DNA from 4 places in the Marinobacter sp. Arc7-DN-1 genome. Region 1 is predicted to be linked to each of the others. Evidence: predicted binding sites of a transcription regulator. Region 1 holds the regulator's gene; each other region holds the start of a gene.
What was found. The regulator sigma-54, encoded in region 1, starts transcription at its own class of promoters, with help from an activator protein. The targets are predictions, from matches to a motif close to ANTGGCATNNANNTTGCTNT.
Positions count from the first base shown of each region.

Region 1 (5,734 bases):
GAGGCTGTGGCAACCAGCTTGGCGGTGGCACGGGCGTGCAACCCCAGTTTGTTGATAATGGTAATCGGGCGGCGAATCATGGGCTGATCAGATCTCTTCCCGTGTCTGCAAATGTGGCAGCTCGGTGTGGCGCACCTGGACGTTGTTGTAGCGCTGCCGGAAGTACTCGCCCAGCTGCTCGCACACATACACAGAGCGGTGCTGGCCTCCGGTACAGCCGATGGAGATGGTCATGTAGCTGCGGTTGCTGTCCGCGAAGGAGGGTAACCAGGTGTCCAGGAAAGCCTTGAGGTCATCGATCATCTTTCGGCTCGCCGGTTCCTTTTCAAGAAATTCGATCACCGGCTGATCGGTGCCCACATACTTCCGAAGGCTGGTATCCCAGTAAGGGTTAGGCAGACACCGAACGTCGAAGACATAGTCCGAATCCAGCGGTACACCGTGCTTGAAGCCAAACGACTGGAACAGCAGGGCCAGTTCCTGCTCCTTCCTGCCGACAACCCGCTGCTTCACCATATCCCGGAGTTCGTACATGGACATGCCGGTGGTGTTCACATACAGGTCGGAGAGCTTGGACAGCGGTTCAAGAAGCTTCTTTTCACTGGTGATGGCTTCCCGCAGCGAGGTCTTGTCATCGCTCAGGGGGTGCTTTCGGCGAGTCGCGTGGAAACGCTGCAGCAGGGACTGTTCGTCGGCATCCAGGAAGATGATCTCAACGGTCACCCCTGTTTCCTGGAGGCGGCGGTAGATCTCTTCGAAGTTGGCCAGTTCTCCGGAAAGGTTACGGGCGTCAATGCTCACGGCCATCTTGCCGAGGCGGCCCGGTTTTGTCTGGCTGGCGGCTTCCCGGGTAAGGGGGAAAAGCAGGCCGATCGGGAGGTTGTCTATGCAATAGAAGCCCAGATCTTCCAGAACATGAAGTGCGGTACTCTTGCCCGATCCGGACCTGCCACTGACGATAATCAGCTTCATGACCACGTACCTCCACTGCAATGAATGTCATCCGCTTGAGGCGGTCATGCGCTCGTACAGGGTGCTGGCGTCCTCGCATTGCCGCAGGCGATCACAGAACGACCGCTCATTGAATTTTTCCGCCAGCTGGCTGAGCAGTTCCAGGTGTTCGCTGGTGGCCTCCTTGGGCACGACCAGGGCGAAGATCAGATCTACCGGCTGATTGTCGATGGCGTCGAACTCGACGCTTTCTTCCAGCGTCATCAGTACGCCCACCACATGATCCAGGCCTTCCAGGCGGCAGTGCGGGATGGCAATTCCCTGGCCAATACCGGTGCTGCCCAGACGCTCCCGTGAGATCAGGTTATTGAATATCTGGGTTTCGCTGAGCGTATTGTCCTGGAGGTTTATCTGCTCGGCAATAAACTCCAGAGCCCGCTTCTTGCTGGATGCCGACACCCGACAGAGGGTGAGCTCCGGTGCAAGTATGTTGTCTATGGTCAGGGATGTGTCGCTCATGGATCGACTGCATTTCCGTTAAAAAAAGGCTGCGACACGTCAGCCGTGTCGCAGCTCGATTGGATGACTTGCATGAAAACAGCCAGTTAGCGAGAGCCGTTTCCGTGCATCCGGTCTACATTCTTTTCCTTGTGTTTGAGAATCTGGCGGTCCAGCTTGTCGATCAGGACATCGATGGCTGCGTACATATCCTCATTTTCTGCCTTTGCGTGAATCTCACCACCAACCACGTGCAGCGTGGCTTCCGCAATCTGGCGCACCTTCTCCACTTCCAGGGTTACCTGGCAGTTGCTGATGTGGTCAAAGTGACGCTCGAGCTTCTGGAACTTCTCTGAAACATAATCCTTCAGTGCGGGAGTCAGTTCTACGTGATGGCCTGAAATATTGAGTTGCATAGGCGTCTCCTGTTGTCATCGTTCCGGCTCCCGGGAGCCGGTCTGGGTGCTGGCGCATTGTGCGCCGGCAAATAGTACGTTGCGCCCGGACCCCGGGGTGTTCAGACCAGCCGCTTGCGTTCGTTCGAAGGCGGAATGTGCATGGCCTCCCGGTACTTGGCAACGGTGCGTCGCGCAACCTTGATTCCCTGTTCTCCTAGCATGGCTGCAATTTTACTGTCGCTCAACGGCTTTTTGGGCGTTTCCGCGGCAATCAGCTTTTTGATCATCGCGCGGATCGCCGTGGAAGAACATTCACCGCCTTCGTCAGTGCTGACATGGCTGGAGAAGAAATATTTCAGCTCGAAAATTCCCCGGGGGGTGTGCATGTATTTCTGGGTGGTGACCCGGGAAATCGTGGACTCATGCATCTCAACCGCCTGGGCGATATCAGAGAGGATCAGCGGTTTCATGGCTTCTTCACCCTGATCCAGGAATCCTTGCTGGTGCTCGACAATACGGGTCGCCACTTTCAGCAGGGTTTCATTGCGGCTCTGCAGGCTCTTGATAAACCATTTCGCCTCCTGCAACTGATCCCGCAGGTAGGTGTTGTCGGCACTGCTGTCCGCACGCCTTATAAGAGAAGCATAGCTGGCATTGACGCGGATGCGCGGGGCAATTTCCGGATTCAGTTCAACGCGCCAGCGGCCGTTGTGCTTGCGAACGATCACATCCGGAATTACGTAGTCAGGTTCGGTGCGGTCAATCACGTCACCGGGGCGGGGATTCAGGCCGGTAATCAGGGCCAGTACATCCCGCAGCTGGTCTTCTTTCAGGCGGCTGCGGCGTAGCAGTTGGGCATAGTCGCGGTTGCCGAGCAGATTGATGTAATGGGTGATGACCAGGCGAGCCTGGGCCAGCCAGGGCGTTTCCGGCGGCAGCTGGTTGAGCTGGATCAGCAGGCATTCCTGCAGGTCCCGGGCGAACACGCCGGGAGGATCAAAATGCTGCAGCCGGTGAAGGACCGCCTCGACTTCATCCAGCTCAAGGGGGTCTTCTTCGTTTTCATCCAGCAACCCGGCATGAATCTCTTCCAGCGGACTGGTCAGATAGCCGCGTTCATCCACTGCGTCCATCAAAGCGTGGGCAATGGCCTGGTCCCGTTCGCTCATCGGGGTCAGGTTCAGTTGCCATTCCAGGTGATCCTGAAGCGTGTCAGTGGGGGAGTTGCGGGTCTCGAAATCGTGATCGTTTTCGTCATCGTTACGGGCGGCCGATGCCGGTGCGGACTGGTAGATATCGTCCCAGGCGGTGTCGACCGGGAGATCGTCCGGGATATTATCCGGGATTTCGTTTTCCGAGGACCAGTCCGGACCGTTTTCGGTTTCATCCCAGTCGGGTGAAGGTTCGGGAACTGTCTCAGCGGCGGACTCGGTGGCATTGGCCTCCCGTTCGTCATTCCCGGTGTCGGTCTCCGGCTGATCCTCATCCTCGGACGTCTCCAGCATGGGGTTGGATTCCAGGGCCTGCTGGACTTCCTGCTGAAGGTCGAGAGTGGAAAGCTGTAGAAGCCGGATCGCCTGTTGCAGCTGGGGTGTCATGGTCAGGCTCTGACCCAGCTTTAACTGTAAGGAGGCTTTCATTACCATGGTTCAGGATCCGTCACTCATCAGCGCTTGGTGTCGTAGGTAGTGAAAAATTCTTTATATGTCGGTTACTTGCCTTGGCCCTGTATTACCCTAGCAAGTTCTTTGCCGAGTTTACTTGCTACAGATCATCAAAACAATCCGGGGGTCAGATGAAAAGTTCATCTGACCCCAATTTCATCTGACCCCAATTTCACAGTCGGAACTCATCGCCCAGATACACTTCCTTCACCTGCTGGTTGGCCAGAATGGCCTCGGCATTACCGGAGGCGATGATGTGGCCACCGGAAACGATGTAGGCATTCTCACAGATGTCCAGGGTCTCACGCACGTTGTGGTCGGTAATCAACACACCAATGCCCTTGTCCCGAAGATGCCGGATGATGTGTTTGATATCGCTCACGGAAATGGGGTCGACACCGGCGAACGGCTCATCCAGGAGGATGAAGGCCGGCTCCATCGCCAGGGCCCTGGCAATTTCCACACGCCGGCGCTCGCCGCCGGACAGGGCCATGCCCATGCTGTCACGAATGTGGGTAATGTGGAATTCTTCGAGCAATTCTTCCACCTTCTTTCCCCGCTCCGCCTTACCCAGACCCTTGCGGGTTTCCAGAATGGCCATGATGTTGTCGCGCACCGACAGTTTGCGGAATACCGAGGCTTCCTGGGGCAGGTAACCGATGCCCTGACGCGCCCGGCCGTGCATGGGCAGATGAGTGATGTCGCGGCTGTCGATGGTGATCCGGCCGCAGTCGGCGGGAACCAGCCCCACAATCATGTAAAAGCAGGTGGTTTTACCGGCGCCATTGGGGCCCAGCAGACCAACAATTTCCCCGCTGCGGATTTCCAGGGAAACGTCGATCACCACTTTTTTCTGTTTATAACTCTTTGCCAGATTACTGGCTCTCAGAACTGCCATCGGATTCCTGTCTGTCAGTGCGTCTGTCAGTGCTGCGTGGCTGAATCACCATTTCTACCCGGCCGGATCCTTCACCGGTATCGGCGCCGCCTTGGGCAGTTACGACCCGGCGGACGGTATCATAATGGATGACATCGCCCCGGAACAGGTTGCCATTCTGTTCGATGACCGCTTGCCGTTCAAAGATCAGACGCTGGTCAGTGGCCGACCAGGTAATATTCAGCGCCCTGGCGTCGGTTTCACCTTCGCCCTCACGGGTTGGCTGGCGGTAACGGGCCGGGCTTCCGAAGGCTTCAATCCGGTTCAGGCCGTTTTCGTCGCGGTACAGAACCACACGCTCCGCGCTCAGATGGGTCTCGCCCTGTTCCAGCTCTACATCGCCGGTGTAGGTGGCGATACCCTGGCCGTCGTCGAGGCGGGCGTTGTCTGCGGTTACCTTGATGGGAATATCAGAATCAAGCTCGAAAGCTGCCGCCGGCCCGGCCATGGCGACGGTCAGCAGGGCAGCCATCAGGCCCCGGTATCGGTTAGTTTCCGGTTTCATAGTGTCCTTCCACCTGGGAGTTCAGTTCCAGAATCCGCTCGTCGATCCACGCTTTCATGCCTGTGGCACGAGTGGTGCCTGTCACGTCGCGTATCTCTACGGGTGCGTCTGTGTATGCCAGGCCCCGGTCGTTGTCCAGGGTCAGGGTTGGTGTTGTCAGGGTGGTGTCCCGACCGCCAACACGTCGGAGTACCCGGACCTTGCCGGTCAGGTAAAGCAGGTTTTCATTTTGCAGGAGGCTGCCATTTTCGGCTTCCACAATCCAGGGCAGACTGTCGGCGCCCCCGGTACCGCTGTAGAGCTCGGCTCTCGGCGATTCCAGGGTGGCCAGGTTGCCTTCCTCGAACTGCTCTATCCGCGGGCTGGTAAAACTGACCTTGGGGTTGCCGGCTTCATCGAACGCGGTGTACTTGCCATTGACCACGAATCCGTCGGGTTCGGTATCGCCTCTCAGATCGGCGGCCTGCCGGTCGATAACCGGAGGCTCATCACTTCGCCATAGCAAAAACACCGCCGCGACAATGGTACCCGCCAGTGCCAGCGTTTGCAGCCGGGGCCGGTCCGGGAGCCAGTTCACGTGCCAGCCTCCTGATCAGGCCCCAGGTAGGGGGCCAGCGCTGCGTCCAGCTTTCCGTGGGCGCTAAGCAGCAGGTCGCAAGCCTCCCTCACGGCGCCGTTTCCTCCCTGGGCCCGGGTACAGTAATCCGCCTGCTGCCGGACCAGCCAGTATCCGTTGGGCACTGTGATTCCAAGGCCTGCAAACGTCAGGGCTGGCAAGTCT
Region 1 is NZ_CP031848.1:1,240,739-1,246,472, reverse strand. Features, by position in the region: gene D0851_RS05820 (HPr family phosphocarrier protein) at 1-80, opposite strand, end outside; gene rapZ (RNase adapter RapZ) at 88-972, opposite strand; gene ptsN (PTS IIA-like nitrogen regulatory protein PtsN) at 1,000-1,470, opposite strand; gene hpf (ribosome hibernation promoting factor) at 1,557-1,865, opposite strand; gene D0851_RS05800 (RNA polymerase factor sigma-54) at 1,967-3,487, opposite strand; gene lptB (LPS export ABC transporter ATP-binding protein) at 3,684-4,409, opposite strand; gene lptA (lipopolysaccharide transport periplasmic protein LptA) at 4,387-4,953, opposite strand; gene lptC (LPS export ABC transporter periplasmic protein LptC) at 4,937-5,530, opposite strand; gene D0851_RS05780 (KdsC family phosphatase) at 5,527-5,734, opposite strand, start outside.

Region 2 (5,734 bases), 1.0 Mb from region 1:
AAGCGCAAAAATGTCATCGGCATAACCAAGGATTAATCGCCCCAGATCAGTCAGAATCAGTTGTCGCCGTTCCCGTGAAAACAAACGGCCACCAACGGAGGCTTCGAACGTCGCAAGCTGACCGCTAAGGGTCTGTGGCGCCAGCTCCAGAACCTCGCTGGCCCGGGCAATGGAGCCCTCGCGACTGATCACCCAGAAATAATAGAGATGCCTTAGATTAAGCTGTCCCATTGCGACGCCCCTCGCCAGAATTCAGGAAGGCCTCGGAACCTTCAGTACTTCACCGAAGGTGACGTATTCGCTGCCGCCAAGGCGACCAAGCGGATCAATTGCAGAACCGTCAAACGTGAGCCGGCTCTTGTCGTCGTAACGGACCGCATCGTCGCTTACCCACACCCGATTTACCTTGCCGAACACCAGCGATTGCGGGCCGGCACCGATTTCCTTGATGTCATACAGCTCACAGGCAAAAGCGACGTGGCAGTCCTTGAGGCGCGGCAGCCTGCTCCCATCGAAGTCCGTCAACTCGAGGTCGAGATTGTTCAGCTCGGAGTCGCCATGGGGCAAGGTTCTGGATGACTCGGTTACTGCCGCCGCAAGCTCCCGGTGGGCAATATGAACCACGAAATGCTTTCGTTTTTCAATATTGACCCGGGTATCCTTTGAGGCCCTATCCGTGGGTTTTTTGCCGACCGAAATCATCAGCAACGGCGGATTGCTGGTGATGGGCGTAAAAAAGGAAAATGGCGCAAGATTGTAATCACCATCCGGGTTCTCACTCAACACCCAGGCGACGGGGCGTGGAATCACGGTCTGGGTCAGGATGTGATAGGCGTCTTTCGGGTCCATCCCCTCGAAATCGATAAGCATCAGTTTCTCCCGTTAACCGCGGCTTCAGGTGTACGCTCACGGATGAGCCACAGGGTCATAAGGATTCCGTGGAGGATAAGAAATGGCAGGGCGACCATAACAAGCCCGCCCCAGCCCAGCCAGCTCAGGATGGCACCGGCAGAGAGTGCAGCAGTGGCCTGGGAACCGAACACCATGATGTCGTTCAACCCCTGAACCCTGAAACGCTCTGCATCCTGGTACCCCCTGGGAAGTAGCGTTGTGCCACCTACAAAGAGGAAGTTCCAGCCCACACCCAGCAACAACAGGGCCCCAAGATAATGATGGAAACTGATGCCGCCGGCAGCGAGCACGATGCAACCCAGATAAGCGAGAAGCCCTGCCGCCATCATCAGAGGTATACTCACAACACGGGTCAGCCAGCCGCTGATGAGCGAGGGAAAGTACATGGCCATGATATGGAGCTGGATAACACGCTTGGCGTCGTTGAGATTATGCCCGGCCATCTCGGTCATGCTCAGCGGTGTGGCCGTCATGATGAAGCTCATCACCGCATAACCAATAGCAGCAGCGCTGATCGAGGCCCATACCAGTGGATTGGAAAGAATCTCACGCAAAGGGCGGCCACCGCCAGGATGTGTTTCCCGTACCAGTTCACCTTTTGCCCGGTAACCGGCGCCCAGTATAAGCAAGGCCGCGCTCTGCACAACCGTCAGACCAACCCAACTGATCAGAAACGGATACTGCTCAGCCGACCCACTGCCAATAGCGGCGACTTCGGGCCCTAGCCAGGCAGCAACCAACCCGCCAAGCAGCACCCGGGCTGCGGCAGAACCTGCCAGCCCCGGAGGCACAGACTCCATGGCTGCGAAACGGTATTGATGAACTACCGCCAATCCGGTGCCACCAACAACCGTCGCCAGGCACAAAAGCGAAAACAATCCGAGCCAGGATGCCAGTGCACCGAGCAATCCGGCCAGCATCCCCATGGTTGCGCCCAGCAGCATCACCCGCTTGCGGCCGAATCGTTCCATCAGCCAGGTGGCAGGCTTGATGGCCAGTACTGTCCCGACGACAACAAGACCGACAGGAAGTGTGGCGTATTCCGCTGCGGGTGCAAGCATACGGCCCTGGATGCTGCCAATGAAAACAATGAAGGGCGCTGTGCACATCGCCAGCGCCTGAGCCGCAACCAGCACCCAGACATTCATGGGCATGGTTTATTTTTTCCTGTAGATAATTCCGGGGTGGCACTGGACCATCTCGTAAAGGTGGGGCAAACCGTTAAGAGATTCAGAGGCACCAAGAACCAGATAACCTCCCGGATTAAGGGTGGCATGCATCCTGGTCAGGATGTCTTTCTTTGATTCCGCTGAGAAATAAATCAGAACGTTGCGACACATCACAATATCGAATTTGCCGAGCATGTATCGCTCCAGCAGGTTCAGCTCCTTGAACTCTACCATGGTCTTGATCTGCGGCTTGATTTGCCAGCCACCGTTCAGGGACGGCGTAAAGAACTGCTTCTGCCGCTCCGGTGATAACCCGCGACCAATGGCGATCATCTCGTATTCGCCCTTACGGGCAACCTCAAGCACGCTTTTGGAAATATCCGTTGCGGTGATTCTTACATCACGCAATTTGCCTGGCCGGAGCCTTCGGAACTCCTCCACAATCATCGCAATCGAGTAAGGTTCCTGCCCGGTTGAACAAGCGGCAGACCAGATTCGAAGCGGCTGGCTGGAATTGCGCTCGGCAAATTCGGGAAGCAGTTTCTCCTGAAGGATCCGGAACGGATGGTTATCACGGAACCACAGGGTTTCATTGGTGGTCATGGCGTCAATAACAACTTCACGCAAACCACCCCGGCCTGGCCGCTTGAGACGATCAAGGAGCTCACCGAGCGAGTTCAGGCTGTTCTCCTCGAGAATCCGGCGTAACCGGCTTTTCACCAGGTACTGCTTGTTCTCTCCCAGCAAAATCCCACAGGCATCCTGCAGGAACGACTTGAAGGCTTCATATTCCTGTGGCGTTATATCCGCTTTCATTGGATCTCTGTTCTGAGTGAATCTCTGAGCAGCTTCATCAACCCTGGTCGATGATTTCCATTACCCGCTCGGCGAGTTCGTCCGGACTGAACTTTGCCATGAAGTCGTCGGCACCGACCTTCTTGACCATGGCCTGATTAAAGACCCCACTGAGAGAGGTGTGCAGCATGATAAACATGTCGGCGAGGGCCGGATCACCCTTAAGCTTCGTCACCAGCGTATAGCCGTCCATCTCTGGCATTTCAACGTCGGAAATGATCAGGGAGAAATGATCCTTTGCCCGCGAACCGTCGGCAGTCACTTCCTTCAGGTATTGATAAGCCTGTTTGCCGTCATTCCTGGTGACGACTTCCATTCCGATAGCCGTCAGGCAACGCTCTATCTGGCGACGGGCCACGGACGAATCATCCACCACCAGGACGGGCAGGTGGCCGGGCACCCGATCGGCACTCTTGCTCAGCACGGCTTCGGTAACATCCTCACCGAGCGGAGAAACTTCTGCAAGAATCTTCTCTACATCAATGATTTCTACCAGCTTATCATCGATCTTGGTGACAGCGGTAAGGTAAACATCCCTTCCGGCACCCCTGGGCGGTGGCAGAATATCTTCCCAGTTCATGTTCATGATCCGGTCGACACCAGTAACGAGGAAGCCCTGGGTTTTACGGTTGTACTCGGTAATGATGACAAAACTGGTCGCCAGCTCTTCCTGTGGAATTCCGGGCAATCCAATGGACATGCTCAGATCAATAATCGGAATGGTTTCGCCCCGGATATGGGCGACCCCCCTGACGACGTTCCGGCTGTTGGGAATAGATGACAGCCTGGGACATTGCAAAACCTCCTTCACCTTGAAAACGTTAATGCCGTAAATCTGACGCCCTCTCAAGCGGAAAAGAAGGAGCTCAAGGCGATTCTGCCCTACCAGCTGCGTGCGCTGGTTTACGCTGTCCAATACCCCTGCCATTTTGTTTCTCCTGGCTGGCCGGCTTTCCGCCGGCATATATCTTGCTGTTCACTGAATATATCGCCGAATAATCGCCTGATCGACGGGAAACCGTCATCTCAGCGGCGGGTCAGCCAACTTAACGGCCATTTTCCCGGAACCCTTAGCATTGTTCGGGTTTTTCTGCCCTGATATTGACAAGCATAGGACAAACTCATACGTATGCGCATCACCAATTTTGCCCTACTCCTGCTAATGTCCAGCCTGAGCGGCCCATTGCTGGCCCAAACCACTGCCAAACAGATCCGGCAGGCCACCCTGGCGTTTCTGGACGACTTTGCCAACGAACAGGCCAGTGCGGGCTATACGGTTTCCTTTGAACCAGGGTCCATCGATAGCCGCCTCACCCTCGCCGGGTGCGAACGCCCCCTGAGTGTCGGGTTCAGCGGCGACCCCTGGAAGAGTACAAGCCCGTCCCTGCTGGTAGCCTGTGAGGGAAGCCGCCCCTGGCGAATGTTCGTTACGGCCTCCATCTCAATCCGTGGGCCCGCCCTGATTGCAACCCGCCCCCTGACTCGCGGTGAGCGGATTACCCCGGATCTGGTGACGCATCAGTCCGTGGAGATCAATGCCTCAAGGCGCGGAGCGATAACCGAGACCGCACAAGCGGTCGGAATGGAGGTTCGGCGATCCATAAATGCCGGCTCTTTGATCACTCCGGATATACTCTCTGCGCCGGATGCGGTAGAGCGTGGGGATCATGTTATCATTACTGCGAAAACCGGCGGATTTTCAGTGCGTTCCCGAGGTAAGGCTCTGGCCAACGCAGGCATAGGAGAGCAAGTTCTGGTCGAGAATCTGAGCTCCTCACGTACGGTAAAGGCGAACGTTGTTGCCCCCGGCCGTGTTGAGATCCAGATGTAGCCGCGCTTCGGCAGCACTTTGCCGGCACGGCAAGATTCTGCCAGGCCCGGTGACAGTAGTAGCGGGAGCAGTAGTGGTTGGGGGTGAAAAAATTTACCGGGTAAAAATATGTTAATCCGGAAGGCAAAAAGTTTCTAAAGGTTTCTGCGGTTCCGCCGTTAAGAAGACATAAACTCGAGTAAGCGCCGCAAACGTGTGGCGCATCAGGCAAGCAGGTATCGATATGTCAGTTGACTTCAATGGAATTGGCCCCGGCCAGGTCAACACCCAGAGAACCACGGCCGACAAGGGCGCTGGCGCTCAGAGCAGCCAGCCGGCGACCAACGAGCAGGCAAAAACTCAGACCCGGGGAGCCCGGGGTGAAAACGTGAGCCTGAGCAGTCAGGCCAGGAATCTCAAACAGCTGGAACAGAAGCTGGGTGATTATCCTGAGATGGATGATGACCGTATTGAGCAGATCCGTTCCGCTCTCGAAAACGGGACCTACAAAATTGACGCCGAAAAACTGGCCCAGAAAATGCTTGAGATGGATGAAAGCATTTTCGGGTGAGTAAATCATGGCAGCAATCGATGATCTGAAGGCTCTTCTATCCCAGGATGTCAGCCAGCTGGACACACTCGCTGACATTCTCGGCAGGGAAAAAACCTGCCTTGCCACCTCCGATCTCCAGGCTCTAAACGAATTGACCAGAGAGAAAAACGATCTTCTCGGGGCCATTCGTGAGCGGGCAAAGCAGAAAATCCGGACGCTGGTTCAGATGGGCTATCGCCTCGAGAGCGGAGAGCCCTCCCGCTTTATTCGCAGTGCGGGCCTTTCTGAGCTTTATCAGCTCTGGCAGGAAGCGGACCAGAAACTGCGAGCCTGTCAGACCCTGAACCAGAACAACGGTCGGGTGATCACCCATCTGCAAAAACGCCTGACCCGGCTGGCCGACATTTTCCGGGGCGCCAATAGCCAGCAGAAGCT
Region 2 is NZ_CP031848.1:221,564-227,297, reverse strand. Features, by position in the region: gene D0851_RS01090 (LysR family transcriptional regulator) at 1-231, opposite strand, end outside; gene D0851_RS01085 (flavin reductase family protein) at 253-870, opposite strand; gene D0851_RS01080 (MFS transporter) at 870-2,066, opposite strand; gene D0851_RS01075 (CheR family methyltransferase) at 2,070-2,897, opposite strand; gene D0851_RS01070 (chemotaxis protein CheV) at 2,935-3,864, opposite strand; gene flgA (flagellar basal body P-ring formation chaperone FlgA) at 4,066-4,767, shown strand; gene flgM (flagellar biosynthesis anti-sigma factor FlgM) at 4,991-5,317, shown strand; gene D0851_RS01055 (flagella synthesis protein FlgN) at 5,325-5,734, shown strand, end outside.
Region 2: a site for sigma-54 is predicted at 3,893-3,912, ahead of flgA (flagellar basal body P-ring formation chaperone FlgA). Genes of this name have one in related genera too.

Region 3 (5,734 bases), 1.8 Mb from region 1:
GTCTGGGGACTTTCGCCCCGTCAGGCCGCGGTTCAGCTGACCCGGCTGTCGCTTTCCCTGACCAGTGCGATCGCGTTGCTGGCACTGCCTCTGGGTATCTGGCTGACCTGGGTTCTGGTGCATCGCATCAACCCGCTGGCCTTTGGCTGGTCCCTGCCCATGGCAGTGTATCCGCGGTTCTGGTTGGAGCTTGGCGTGCTGAGCCTGCTGGTGGGCCTCGGCATTGCCTTGCTGATGCGCCGGCAGCTCACGAGCCCAGTCCTGGCACCGGAGAGTGCCAGTGCCCTGTCGGGGGGTGAGCGATGACAAAGAGCGCTTGGCTGGTGTTCATGCTTTTCCTGAGCGGCTGTTCGGATCGACCGGAAACAACCGGCTTTGCTGGGCTGGTCGGGGACCGGGATTCGCAAACGCAAGTGCCGTATCTGCAACCCGGTCCCGGTAACCGGCTTAGCTTCCCGGCCGACTTCGGAGCCCACCCCCAGTACCGGGTTGAATGGTGGTATCTGACCGCCAATCTGGAAACCGCCGGGGGCGACCCTCTGGGTCTGCAATGGACCCAGTTCCGTCAGGCCATCAAGCCCAGGCCGGTGGATGCCGAACCGCCTCCCGCCAGCGAATGGCCTCTGGAGGCCGCCTGGATGGCCCATGGCGCGGTCAGTTTCAAGGGCCGACACCATTTTGCGGAGAAACTGGCCCGCGGCGATGTTGGCCATGCCGGCGCGACTGCGGAGCCACTGGCGGTGTGGCTGGATGACTGGCAACTCAGCGGCCCGTCCGGTGACGGCCCCTGGCGGTTGCAGGTGTCAGCGGATGGCTGGTCCTACGATCTGTTTCTGAGCATCAACCGTGGCCCCGTCGCCCATGGCAATCAGGGCTTCAGCGCCAAATCCGCCAGTGGCGAGGGTTCCATGTACTTCAGCCTGGTGGACCTGCAGATTGAAGGCACGGTTACCCTGGCCGGTGAGACACTGGAAGTCTCGGGCCAGGGCTGGTTTGACCGGGAATGGAGCAGCCAGTTTCTCAAGGCCGGGCAGCAGGGCTGGGACTGGTTCGCCCTGCACCTGGATTCGGGCGACAGGCTGATGGCCTTTCAACTGAGGGAGGACGACGGTGCCTTCCGGTCCGGCACCTGGATTCCGGCAGGGGAAGGGCCCGTGGCGCTCACGCCGGACCAGATCCGTATGGCACCCATTGCCGGCCAGGGCGGATATCCGCGCCGGTGGCGCCTGGAGGTTCCCGGCTACGGGGTTCACCTGGAAGTGTCCGCGCCGGCCGGAGACTACCGTAACGACGGGCTCTATCGATACTGGGAGAGCCCGGTCACGGTCTCGGGCAGTCACTCCGGTGTGGGCTACATGGAACTGACGGGGTATGGCAAATAGCGCTCGCCCGGTTTTTCAAACACGTGCATCTTGCGAAAGGTAGCGATCTGATCAAAGCCGGCATGAAAACCTGCCGCAAAAGACGGGCCACCGACAAGACTATTCGATAGCCGTTGCGCCAATGCGGTGAATGCTCAGGTCCGCACCGTTGAACTCTTCTTCTTCGGTCAGCCGCAGGCCGGAGATCGCATTAATAACACTATAGACGACCAGACCGCCGACAAAGCCGACAATGACACCGGCCACCGAGCCGATGATCTGGGACGTCAGGCTGATGCCGCCGAGGCCACCCAGGGCCTCCTGGCCGAAGATGCCGCAGGCGATGGCGCCCCAGACACCGCAGACGCCGTGCAGGGGCCAGACGCCCAGCACATCGTCCAGGCGTTCAATCCTGGCCTGGGCCCATTCAAACAGGTACACAAAGATGGCACCGGCCACGCCCCCGGTGATCAGTGCCCCGACCGGGTGCATCAGGTCTGAACCGGCACACACGGCCACCAGTCCGGCCAGCGGTCCGTTGTGAATAAAGCCCGGGTCTCTCCGGCCCAGCAGCATTGACACCAGGATGCCGCCAACCATGGCCATCAGGCTGTTGATCGCCACCAGGCCACTGATGCCATCGAGGGTCTGGGCGGACATGACGTTGAAGCCAAACCAGCCAATCGTGAGGATCCAGGCGCCGAGGGCCAGGAACGGAATGTTGGAAGGGGCAAACGCCACGACCTTGCCGTGGCGATACCGGCCTTTACGGGCGCCGAGTATCAGTACCGCCGCCAGCGCAATCCAGCCGCCGACCGCATGCACCACAACGGAGCCGGCAAAGTCGTGGAAGGGTGCACCAAACTGGTTCTCAAGCCAGCTCTGGAAACCGTAGTTGCCATTCCAGACCAGCCCTTCGAAGAAGGGGTAGACGAACGCCACGATCAGGCCCGAAGCGATCAGCATGGGGTAGAACTTTGCCCGCTCGGCAATGCCGCCGGATACGATGGCGGGAATGGCCGCGGCAAAGGTCATCAGGAAGAAAAACTTCACCAGATCATAGCCGTTGGCGGCGGTGAGCTCGGCGGCACCACTCATGAAATGAGTGCCGTAGGCGATGTAATAGCCGATGAAGAAGTAGGCCACGGCGGAGATGCCGAAGTCGGTCATGATCTTGACCAGCGCGTTTACCTGGTTCTTGTGGCGGACGGTACCGACTTCCAGAAAGGCAAAGCCGGCGTGCATGGCCAGCACCATAACGGCACCGATCAGGATGAACAGTGTGTTGGCGCTTTCAGTCAGGGTGTTTACTGCACTCGTGATGTCCACGGGTTTTCGCTCCTGATGTTGGGTATCGGGCCTCTTCCGGGCCGTTGTGCATGGAAAGGGCATGGAATTGTGCATTGATGAGGTGCAGGATAAGCAAGAGCTGTTCCAAAACAATGCATTTCGAGAGTGGGACGGGGGTTGCGGCAATATTGAAAGCGGCTGGCGGGGTATGGTTGGCGCTTACCGCACTATAGTTGTGCGTTTTCAGGGTGAATGCACCAATCTGGCGTGTTTTTACCAGCTAATTTCGCCGGAAGAGGGGGTGCCGGACTCGATCCCAATGATCGTTTCCTGATCCACGGATTCGGACTCAATAAGCTCCCGCAGGCGAATTTCCTGTTCCTGCATGGGCTCGGAAAGATCAATGATGATCTCCACCCGGCGGTTTTTTGCGCGGTTCCCGGGGGAAGTGTTCGACACTCTCGGCTCGGTATCCGCCAGCCCGGTTACCGCAAGCCTGGTGGGCTGCACGTAATCCCGGGCCAGCAATACATTGGCGACAGCCGCCGCCCGGGCCGCGGACAGGTCCCAGTTGCTGTAGAAGCGTTCTGTGCGGATGGGCACGTTGTCGGTATGGCCTTCAATGGTCAGGTTGCCGGGAATCGTGGCCAGAACTTTCGCCATTTCCAGCAGGAGGCCCTCGAACTCCCAGGTCAGCTGTGCGGAGCCTGATGGAAACGAGCCTTTTTCCTCGACGCGGATCACGATGCGCCGCTGGTCCTGGCTGACGTTGATGCGTCCGTCGGCGATGGCCGGCTCCAGCACCTGTGCAAGATCGCCCATGGTTTCCTTTATCTGGTCCTGGATCGCGGCCTCCACGGCCAGGTCTGCGGGGCTTTTCAGGGTCTGCAGCTCCGGCTGTTCATCCGTGGTGGTTTGCTTTACTTCATTTACTACCGTGGGCTCCGGAGGGGCGGGCGAGAAGGTGTCAAAAACGGGGCTGGTGCCCTTGGGTATTTCCAGCACCGGTACCTCGCGCTGGACCCCGAAGGCCTTGGAAAGTTCGCCGGCAATCTGCTTGAACTTCTGGGCGTCGATTTCCGAGAACGAAAGCAGCAGAACAAAGAAACACATCAGCAGGGACATCAGGTCTGCAAAGGTGACTACCCAGGCGGGGATGCCCGGTTTTTCCTCTTCCGGCAGCTCATCCATGCCTATGTGCCCTCGGCTTCGACCAGTTTCTCACGCTCCTTCGGTGGCAGGTAGCTTGACAGCATCTGTTCGATAATCCGCGGATTGGTGCCTTCCTGAATGGCCACAAGAGCGTCTGTGTAAAGCGACTGCATCCGGGCTTCTTCTGTCATTCGCAGAGACAGCTTGTCTGCGATGGGCGTAGCGATCATGGTGGCGATCATGGCGCCATAGAGTGTGGTCAGAAGCGCAACGGCCATGGCGGGGCCGATGGATTTCGGGTCTTCCATGTTGGAAAGCATCTGAACCAGACCGATGAGGGTGCCGATCATGCCCATGGCCGGAGCGACGTCCGCCATGGCGGTAAAAACCTTGGCGCCGGAGCGGTTGTGCTCCAGTGTCATCAGGCGTTCCTTGCTCAGCAGCTGCTTGATGGTATTGCCGTCCTGGCCGTCAACCAGCATCTGGATGCCCTGCCCCAGAAACGGGCTACTTACTTCCCGGCCCTCAAGGCCGAGTACGCCCTCTTTTCTGGCGACATTGGCGATATCCACCAGTTCTTCAATGCTGGCCTGGGTTTCCGGTAACTTGAACTTGAATGCCCTGGCAGCGGCCTTGAAGGCGCCGAAAAACTGGGCAATGCTGAACTTGGCAAGTACCACCAGCAACGTGCCGCCAACAACGATCAAGAGTGACGCAGGATTGATAAAAACCAAAGGCGATACGCCGAGAATCACTGCGGAGGCGATAAGTATTATGGCGCCAGCAAGACCAATAAGAGTGGCGAAATCCACGGGAACTCCAGATTTGATTGACGTGCCGACAGAACTGGGGGGGTGAGGTTACCTTCAGTTCAGAGTTTAATCAATTCGTCTGAGGGACACTTTTCACCTCTTCCTGCTGCTCTTTCCAGGCCGCGTAACGGTGCAGGTCGGATTCCACCAGCTTCAGACACAGGGCGACCACGCCGGCATCGTCGAGAAAACCGAAACCCAGAATCAGATCCGGGATAACATCCAGCGGGTTCATGACATACAGCAGCGCTCCCGCCACCGCTGCGATTGTCTTCCAGGGAACGCTGCGGTAATTGCCGTACCAGTAGTCCCGGATCATCGAGAACATCAGCTGGATATCCGCACTGAAACGCTTCAGTTTGCCGCTGCCTTTCACTTTTTCCTCAATGGCGCGTTGCCGGTCCAGCAGTTTTTCAAGGTCTTCCCGATGGACCTTGCTGGCTTCCGCGTTTAACTGTTTCTCTGCGTTTTTCTGGCTGAACAGGGCCATGAACAGGTTCCCTTTATTACCTGAGATGTTGGGCAGCCATGATCGCGCAACCCCGGAGGCATTGCCAATGGCATTAACCCACGAAGATTCGCTTCGCCAGTCCGGTACCGCGCCAGCCCTGAATGGCCAGGGTGGTGACCAGGCCACCGATCATGGCGCCCACCACCCCGCAGGTGAGGATGTCCTGGCCGGTAAGGTAAAGGCCGGGAATGTCGGTTTTGGGTTTCAGCCAGTCCTGTTCAAACCGTTCCGGGTTGTGATCCAGGCCATACAGTTCGCCCCGGCCATAACGGCAGAACCAGGCGGTGGAAAGCGGGGTGGAGGTTTCCACGTAATCCACCTTGCCCCGCAACTGCGGCAGCTTTTCGTACATCACCTCCAGTAACTGGTCGGTGATCTTCTGCTTCAGGGCTTCATAGTCCTCGCCACGCTTGCCCCAGGGGGTGTCCTGCCAGGGCTCGAAAATCTCCCAGGTGGTGGGGGCGACTATCTCGATGGTGGAGGTGCCCGGCCAGCGGTTCTGGTAATCCGGATCCTTGGCGGCCGGGAAGGAGATGTACACCACCGGGAAATCCGCGTGCTCGGGGTCGTCAAGGAACTGCTGCACGTTGCCATCGTGATCGGCACCC
Region 3 is NZ_CP031848.1:2,991,968-2,997,701, forward strand. Features, by position in the region: gene D0851_RS14030 (FtsX-like permease family protein) at 1-306, shown strand, start outside; gene D0851_RS14035 (lipocalin-like domain-containing protein) at 303-1,382, shown strand; gene D0851_RS14040 (ammonium transporter) at 1,482-2,690, opposite strand; gene D0851_RS14045 (flagellar motor protein MotB) at 2,925-3,842, opposite strand; gene pomA (flagellar motor protein PomA) at 3,845-4,615, opposite strand; gene D0851_RS14055 (YkvA family protein) at 4,686-5,105, opposite strand; gene D0851_RS14060 (phytoene desaturase family protein) at 5,179-5,734, opposite strand, start outside.
Region 3: a site for sigma-54 is predicted at 2,781-2,800, ahead of D0851_RS14040 (ammonium transporter). Genes of this name have one in related genera too.

Region 4 (5,734 bases), 1.1 Mb from region 1:
GCCCGGGAGTATCGCACTTCGCCGCCATTGTTCAGAATAAAGAAGCCATCACCGTCAATCGCCATATCCAGGCCGCTATCGGTGAAGCTGATATTGCCCTGACCGAACGACTGCTTCACGCCCTGAACCCGGACACCGTCCCCGATCGGATTGGTGCCTGCGCTCAGGAAACCACTGGCATAAAGATCGCCGAACTGGGCCTTGCTGCCTTTGAACCCCACGGTACTGGCGTTGGCAATATTGTTACCGGTGACGTCCAGATCTACCGATGCCGCGCGAAGACCACTCAAACCCGTATTAAATCCCATGGTTCACCCCTTGGTGTTTCACCGGTATCAGTTAATTTGTTTTACATCAGACAGGGCGATGGAGCCCATACCTGCAAGATTCAGGGTAATGGAGCCACCCTGGCCCAGGGACACGCTGTCAACATTGGCACTTACCATCGTACCCAACTGCTGCGGCCCATCCGGGTAGGAAGCCTCGGCTACAATCTGGTAGGGTCCCGGCGGCAAGGGATTGCCGTTGCCGTCCTGGCCATCCCAGCGGAACGATGTCACCCCCGCCGGACTACTACCCATGTCAATCTGGCGAACCCGTTCACCATTCTGACCCTGAATCGAAAGCCGAAGCCCGCCGGTCGATGCCGGCACTTCAACGGTGCCACTGATCTCACCGTCCGCACCCAGAATCCCGATCTGGGAAGGGGCAAGCACGGTTTTGCCGACCATGGCAGAGGCCTGCAGCGCCTGGGTGGAACGGAACTGGCCCGCCACATCCTCAACCGTACCGGAGAGGTTCTGCATCTCCTCCAGCGAGCTGAACTGGGCCAGTTGGGAGATGAATTCACCGTTGTCCTGGGGTTCCAGCGGGTTCTGGTTTTTCAGCTGTGCCAGCATCAGTTCCATGAACTCATTCCGGCCAAGCTCACTGGTGCCCTGGCCGCCATCCTGTTGCTTCAGCTGGTACTGGCTCAGAACATCCGACGCGTCTGTTGCATTTACTGCAGTCATGTTGTGCTCCTCACCGTATTACTGCTGACCAAGGGTCAGAATGCGCTGCATCATGGACTTGGCTGTGTTCATGACATCCACATTCATCTGGAAACTTCTGGACGACGACATCATGTCAGCCATCTCCTCAACCACGTTCACGTTGGGATAGAAGACATAACCGTCTTCATTGGCCGCCGGATGGTGGGGCTCGTAGCGCATCTGTAACTCCGCATCACTCTCAACAATGCCTTCAACCCTGACGCCGGCACCGGGACCTTCATCGGCAGCCATCGGCATGCCACCCTGCCCCGGGTTCAGGAGTGATTGCTGAACGGCTGAGAACACCGGCTTTCTGGCCCGGTAGGTTTCACCGGTACTGGAGCTGGCTGTTTCGGCATTGGCAATGTTGGACGCGGTTGTATTCAGCCGCAGCGATTGCGCTGTCATGCCGGAACCGGCGATATCAAAAATGCTGCCCAGTGACATGATAATTCTCCTTCGCTAACCCTGTGACTGCGGCTTATTCGCCCTTCAGGGCTTTGGTCAAACCGCTGAACTTGCTGTTCAGGAACTGGAAACTGGCCTGGAAGTCCATGGCGTTACGCATGAAGCGCGACTGCTCCTGCTGGGCATCCACAGTATTGCCGTCGACCGACGGCTGATGTGGCATCCGGTACAAAAGGTCGCTGTCTGAGGCAGACCGGGAGGTATCCATGTGGGCCTCGTTCGTTTTCGCCATCTGGAAGCCGCTGACGGACTCCTGGGCCTTCTGCATCATCGCCTGGAAATCCACATCACGGGCCTTGAAACCCGGGGTGTCAGCATTGGCCAGATTGTTTGCCAGAACTTCGGCACGCTTGACCCGCGCTTCCACCGCGTGCTGATGAATGCCCAGAGCCTTATCGAACGAAATTGCCATGTTGCCTCCCGAAAACTGCACCAGTACGCCGACCTGATTTTGCCGGCTGTGCTCTCTGACAGAACTAAAGCAAGGTAGATGCCAGAATTCGAAAGGCGCTCTAAAAAGGCGCCCTAAATAGCGCATAACCCCAGTATTGGCGGGATTAGCTGGGCTGTTGAGAGAAAGCGGGAGCGGATAAAGGGAAAGAAAGTCCTCGAAAGCGGCAAACCGCTTCCCCCGCCCACGCCGGGGGAAGCGACAGTTACCCGTTAAGGCCAGTGACGGACAAACTCGTCAACCCCGGGCCGGAGAACGGCAGGCTTTACAGCGGAGACACTCCCCGTATAAAGAAAGCCGACAATCTGCTCGTGGTCATCCAGCCCCAGCCCTTTGTGCACGGCTGAATGATAGGCGACAGCACCGGTGCGCCACATCACACCATAACCGGCATCCTGAAGGGCCAGCCCGAGAAAGCTCATGCCAGCAGCCGCAGACATCACCTGCTCCACTTCCGGAACTTTGGGGTGGGGGCTCGGCGAGGCAATACCAATAATGACCATGGGTGCCCGCAGAGGGGCGCGCCGGAGCTTTTCGATTTCCCGCTCGTCACTGTTGTTGGCACAGGTGGAGGCAAACAGTTCCCCGAGGGCCTCCAGCCCCTCACCTTCTACGACCAGATAACGCCATGGCCGCAACAAGGCATGATCCGGAGCGCGAGCGGCGCAGGCAAAGGCCTTGTTCAGGGTTTCCCTGTCCGGCGCGGGCGCCTCCAGCCTGGGTTCGGAGGACCGGTTAAGCAGGAAATCAGTAACTGCTGTCATATCGTCTCGCTATTTTATGACTGTGTGAAAATGGGCACGGGCACAATTGCTGGCTGTGAATTGTGGGTTGTACGTAATGCTGTTAATCTTTAGTCGTAGTCGGCGCTGCCAACAATTATAAAATGCCGCAGTCCTGCAACGGTGAGAAGCAACACAATGAGCAACCAGCGAACCTTCAACAGCTTTTCCGAATTCTATCCTTACTACCTTGAAGAACACAGCGATGTAATCTGTCGCAGGCTGCACTTTGTCGGTAGTCTTCTGGTTTTTCTGGTCGCTGTCTGGGCGATCACCTCCGGAAAACTTGCGTGGCTTCTGACCCTGCCGGTCATCGGCTATGGGTTTGCCTGGGTCGGCCATTTCAAGTTCGAGAAAAACCGCCCTGCAACCTTCAAGTACCCACTGTACAGCCTGATGGGTGACTGGGTCATGTTCCGGGACATGCTCATTGGCAGGATCCGTTTCTGAAATGATGAGCGTACCGGCCGATCTGCGCAATGCCAGCACCTCCGCTGTCAAGTCGATGGCTGCTGAAGGCCCCGGCAGTCCGATAGCCATACCGCCAATGCCGGATTACAACGGCCGAATACTGGCGTACACGTCTACGGCGGCAATTATCGTAACCGGTGTTCTCCAGGGTGCCTTTCCGCAGCCGTTACTGTGGCTGGTAGCAGGTGCTCTCACATGGCCACACATAGCCCATATACTCACCCGTAGAACCTTCCTGAGACATTCCGCACGCATCCGTCAGAAAATGCTCATTGTGGATTGTGTGATTGGCGGCGGGTTCATCGGTTTCATCGGCCTGATTGTCATACCCTCCCTGTCCGTGGCCCTGATGCTGATGTTCAGTTGCCTGATTGTTGGCGGCATCCGGCAGTGGCTGATCGGCACCGGTTTCATGGCCGCGGCAATTGCGATTGCTGTTGCCATCCTCGGCCTGGCCGACGGCCCCCACGCGCCGCTTTTGACCAGCATGGTGTCGATTCTTTCCACCGGGCTGTATATCTGCGTTACCGCCTATTACTCTCACCAGCAGGCCCGGGCACTGATGCTGGCCAAGACCCAGATCCAAAATCAGCGGGAACAGTCAATTGCCTTGTCCCACAAGCTGTCCAAGTACCTCTCACCCCAGGTGTGGCAATCCATCTTTACCGGGGAGCGGGATGTACGGCTGGAAACCCAGCGCAAGAAACTGGCGGTATTCTTTTCAGACATCAAAGGCTTCACCGAACTCTCCGAAGAGATGGAGCCGGAGGCGCTGACCGAGCTGTTGAATCACTACTTTAATGAAATGTCTGAAGTGGCCCTCAAATATGGCGGCACCATCGACAAATTCGTGGGCGACTCTATCATGGTATTCTTCGGCGACCCCACCAGCCGGGGCCAGCGGGAAGACGCCTTTGCCTGCGTGTCCATGGCCATTGAAATGCGCAAGCACATGAAGATCATGCGCCAGAAGTGGCGAAGCCAGGGCATCAAGACCCCCCTGGAAATCCGTATGGGGATCAGCACCGGTTACACTACAGTGGGTAACTTCGGTGCTGAAAACCGGATGGATTACACCATCATCGGCAAGGAAGTGAATCTGGCCAGCCGCCTTGAATCCCTGGCGGAACCCGGTGAGATCCTGGTGTCCTACGAGACCTTTTCGCTGATCAAGAACAAGATCATGTGCCGGGACAAAGGTGAAATAACCGTGAAAGGATTCGGCAAACCGGTGCCGATTTACGAGGTGGTGGATTTCCGGCGGGATATGGGGCCAAACCGCAGCTTCATGGAACACGAACACAGCGGCTTTGCCATGTATCTGGATTCGGACAAGATCACCGAAAAGGAACGGCAGGCCATTCTCACCGCGCTGGAAGATGCCGCGGACCGCCTCAGGCGGGAAGAAGACGTCTCCTGAGGCGCCGCCGGTGCCTCATTTCACCCTGGTTACTGACGGATCAGCCGCGGCCCGGCACCCTGGCCGGTTTCGGTACTTCTCCAGGGATTGATATCCAGCCCGCCCCTTCGGGTGTATCGGGCGCAGACTGTGAGCGACTCCGGCTTGCAGCGGCCCATCAAATCCGTAAACACGGTTTCCACGCAGTGTTCGTGGAAATCCTGCTTCTGCCGAAAACTCACCACATACCGCAGCAACCCGGCCCGGTCGATTTTCGGGCCGGTGTAACGGATCAGCAGGGTTGCCCAGTCCGGTTGCCCTGTCACCGGGCAATTGCTCTTCAGCAGATGGGAACAGAGGTGCTCTGTCACTATTCCGTCGCCGGCGGAAAGTGAGTCCGGTGCATAGTCATAAACCACATCGCTCACCGGTTCATCATCGATCAGCTCAAATCCCCCGGGGCGGCCAACCGCTTTGCCCGACTCATCAACGCTCAAAAGCCTCACCTGCACCGCGCCACCACAGGCACTGGAGAGATCCTGGGTGATCGTCTCCGCCATCTGGTCCCCGGTTGAATAGACAGCCTGATTCAACGAGTTCAGGTAGAGCTTAAGCGACTTGGACTCAATAATTGAGGGCGACGCAGCAGGAAAGACAATCTCTGCCCACGCCACCTCAGGCACGCCGCCCGGCCTCAGCCAGGAAATCTCCCAGGCCTGCCACAGGTCTTCCCCAAACCAGGGCCAGCGGCCATCGTCCAGGCCAAGGCGGCGACGGTTTTCCTCTCTCGCCACGGGGAACAGCAGGCCAGGGTTGTAGCTGTCCGGGTAGTCACTTGTTTTGCCAAGCGGTGCATCATTAAGTGCCATAGGTGTTCCCGAAATCAGTAGCGAATGCCTTTGCCCCGCTCCAGCATTTTCAATGCAATGACTGCCAGCACGGTGATGAAAACCAGAATCATACCAAGAGAAATGAACGGATTAACGTCTGACACACCCAGAATCCCGTAACGGAAGCCGTTTACCATGTACAGGATCGGATTGATCAAGGATACGCCCTGCCAGAACCCCGGCAACAGATCGATGCTGTAGAACACCCCGCCCAGATAGGTCAGCGGCGTCAGTATGAA
Region 4 is NZ_CP031848.1:129,843-135,576, reverse strand. Features, by position in the region: gene D0851_RS00695 (flagellar hook protein FlgE) at 1-308, opposite strand, end outside; gene D0851_RS00690 (flagellar hook assembly protein FlgD) at 336-1,013, opposite strand; gene flgC (flagellar basal body rod protein FlgC) at 1,032-1,481, opposite strand; gene flgB (flagellar basal body rod protein FlgB) at 1,516-1,914, opposite strand; gene D0851_RS00675 (nitroreductase family protein) at 2,166-2,717, opposite strand; gene D0851_RS00670 (DUF962 domain-containing protein) at 2,874-3,185, shown strand; gene D0851_RS00665 (adenylate/guanylate cyclase domain-containing protein) at 3,187-4,626, shown strand; gene queF (NADPH-dependent 7-cyano-7-deazaguanine reductase QueF) at 4,656-5,474, opposite strand; gene D0851_RS00655 (ABC transporter permease) at 5,489-5,734, opposite strand, start outside.
Region 4: a site for sigma-54 is predicted at 1,981-2,000, ahead of flgB (flagellar basal body rod protein FlgB). Genes of this name have one in related genera too.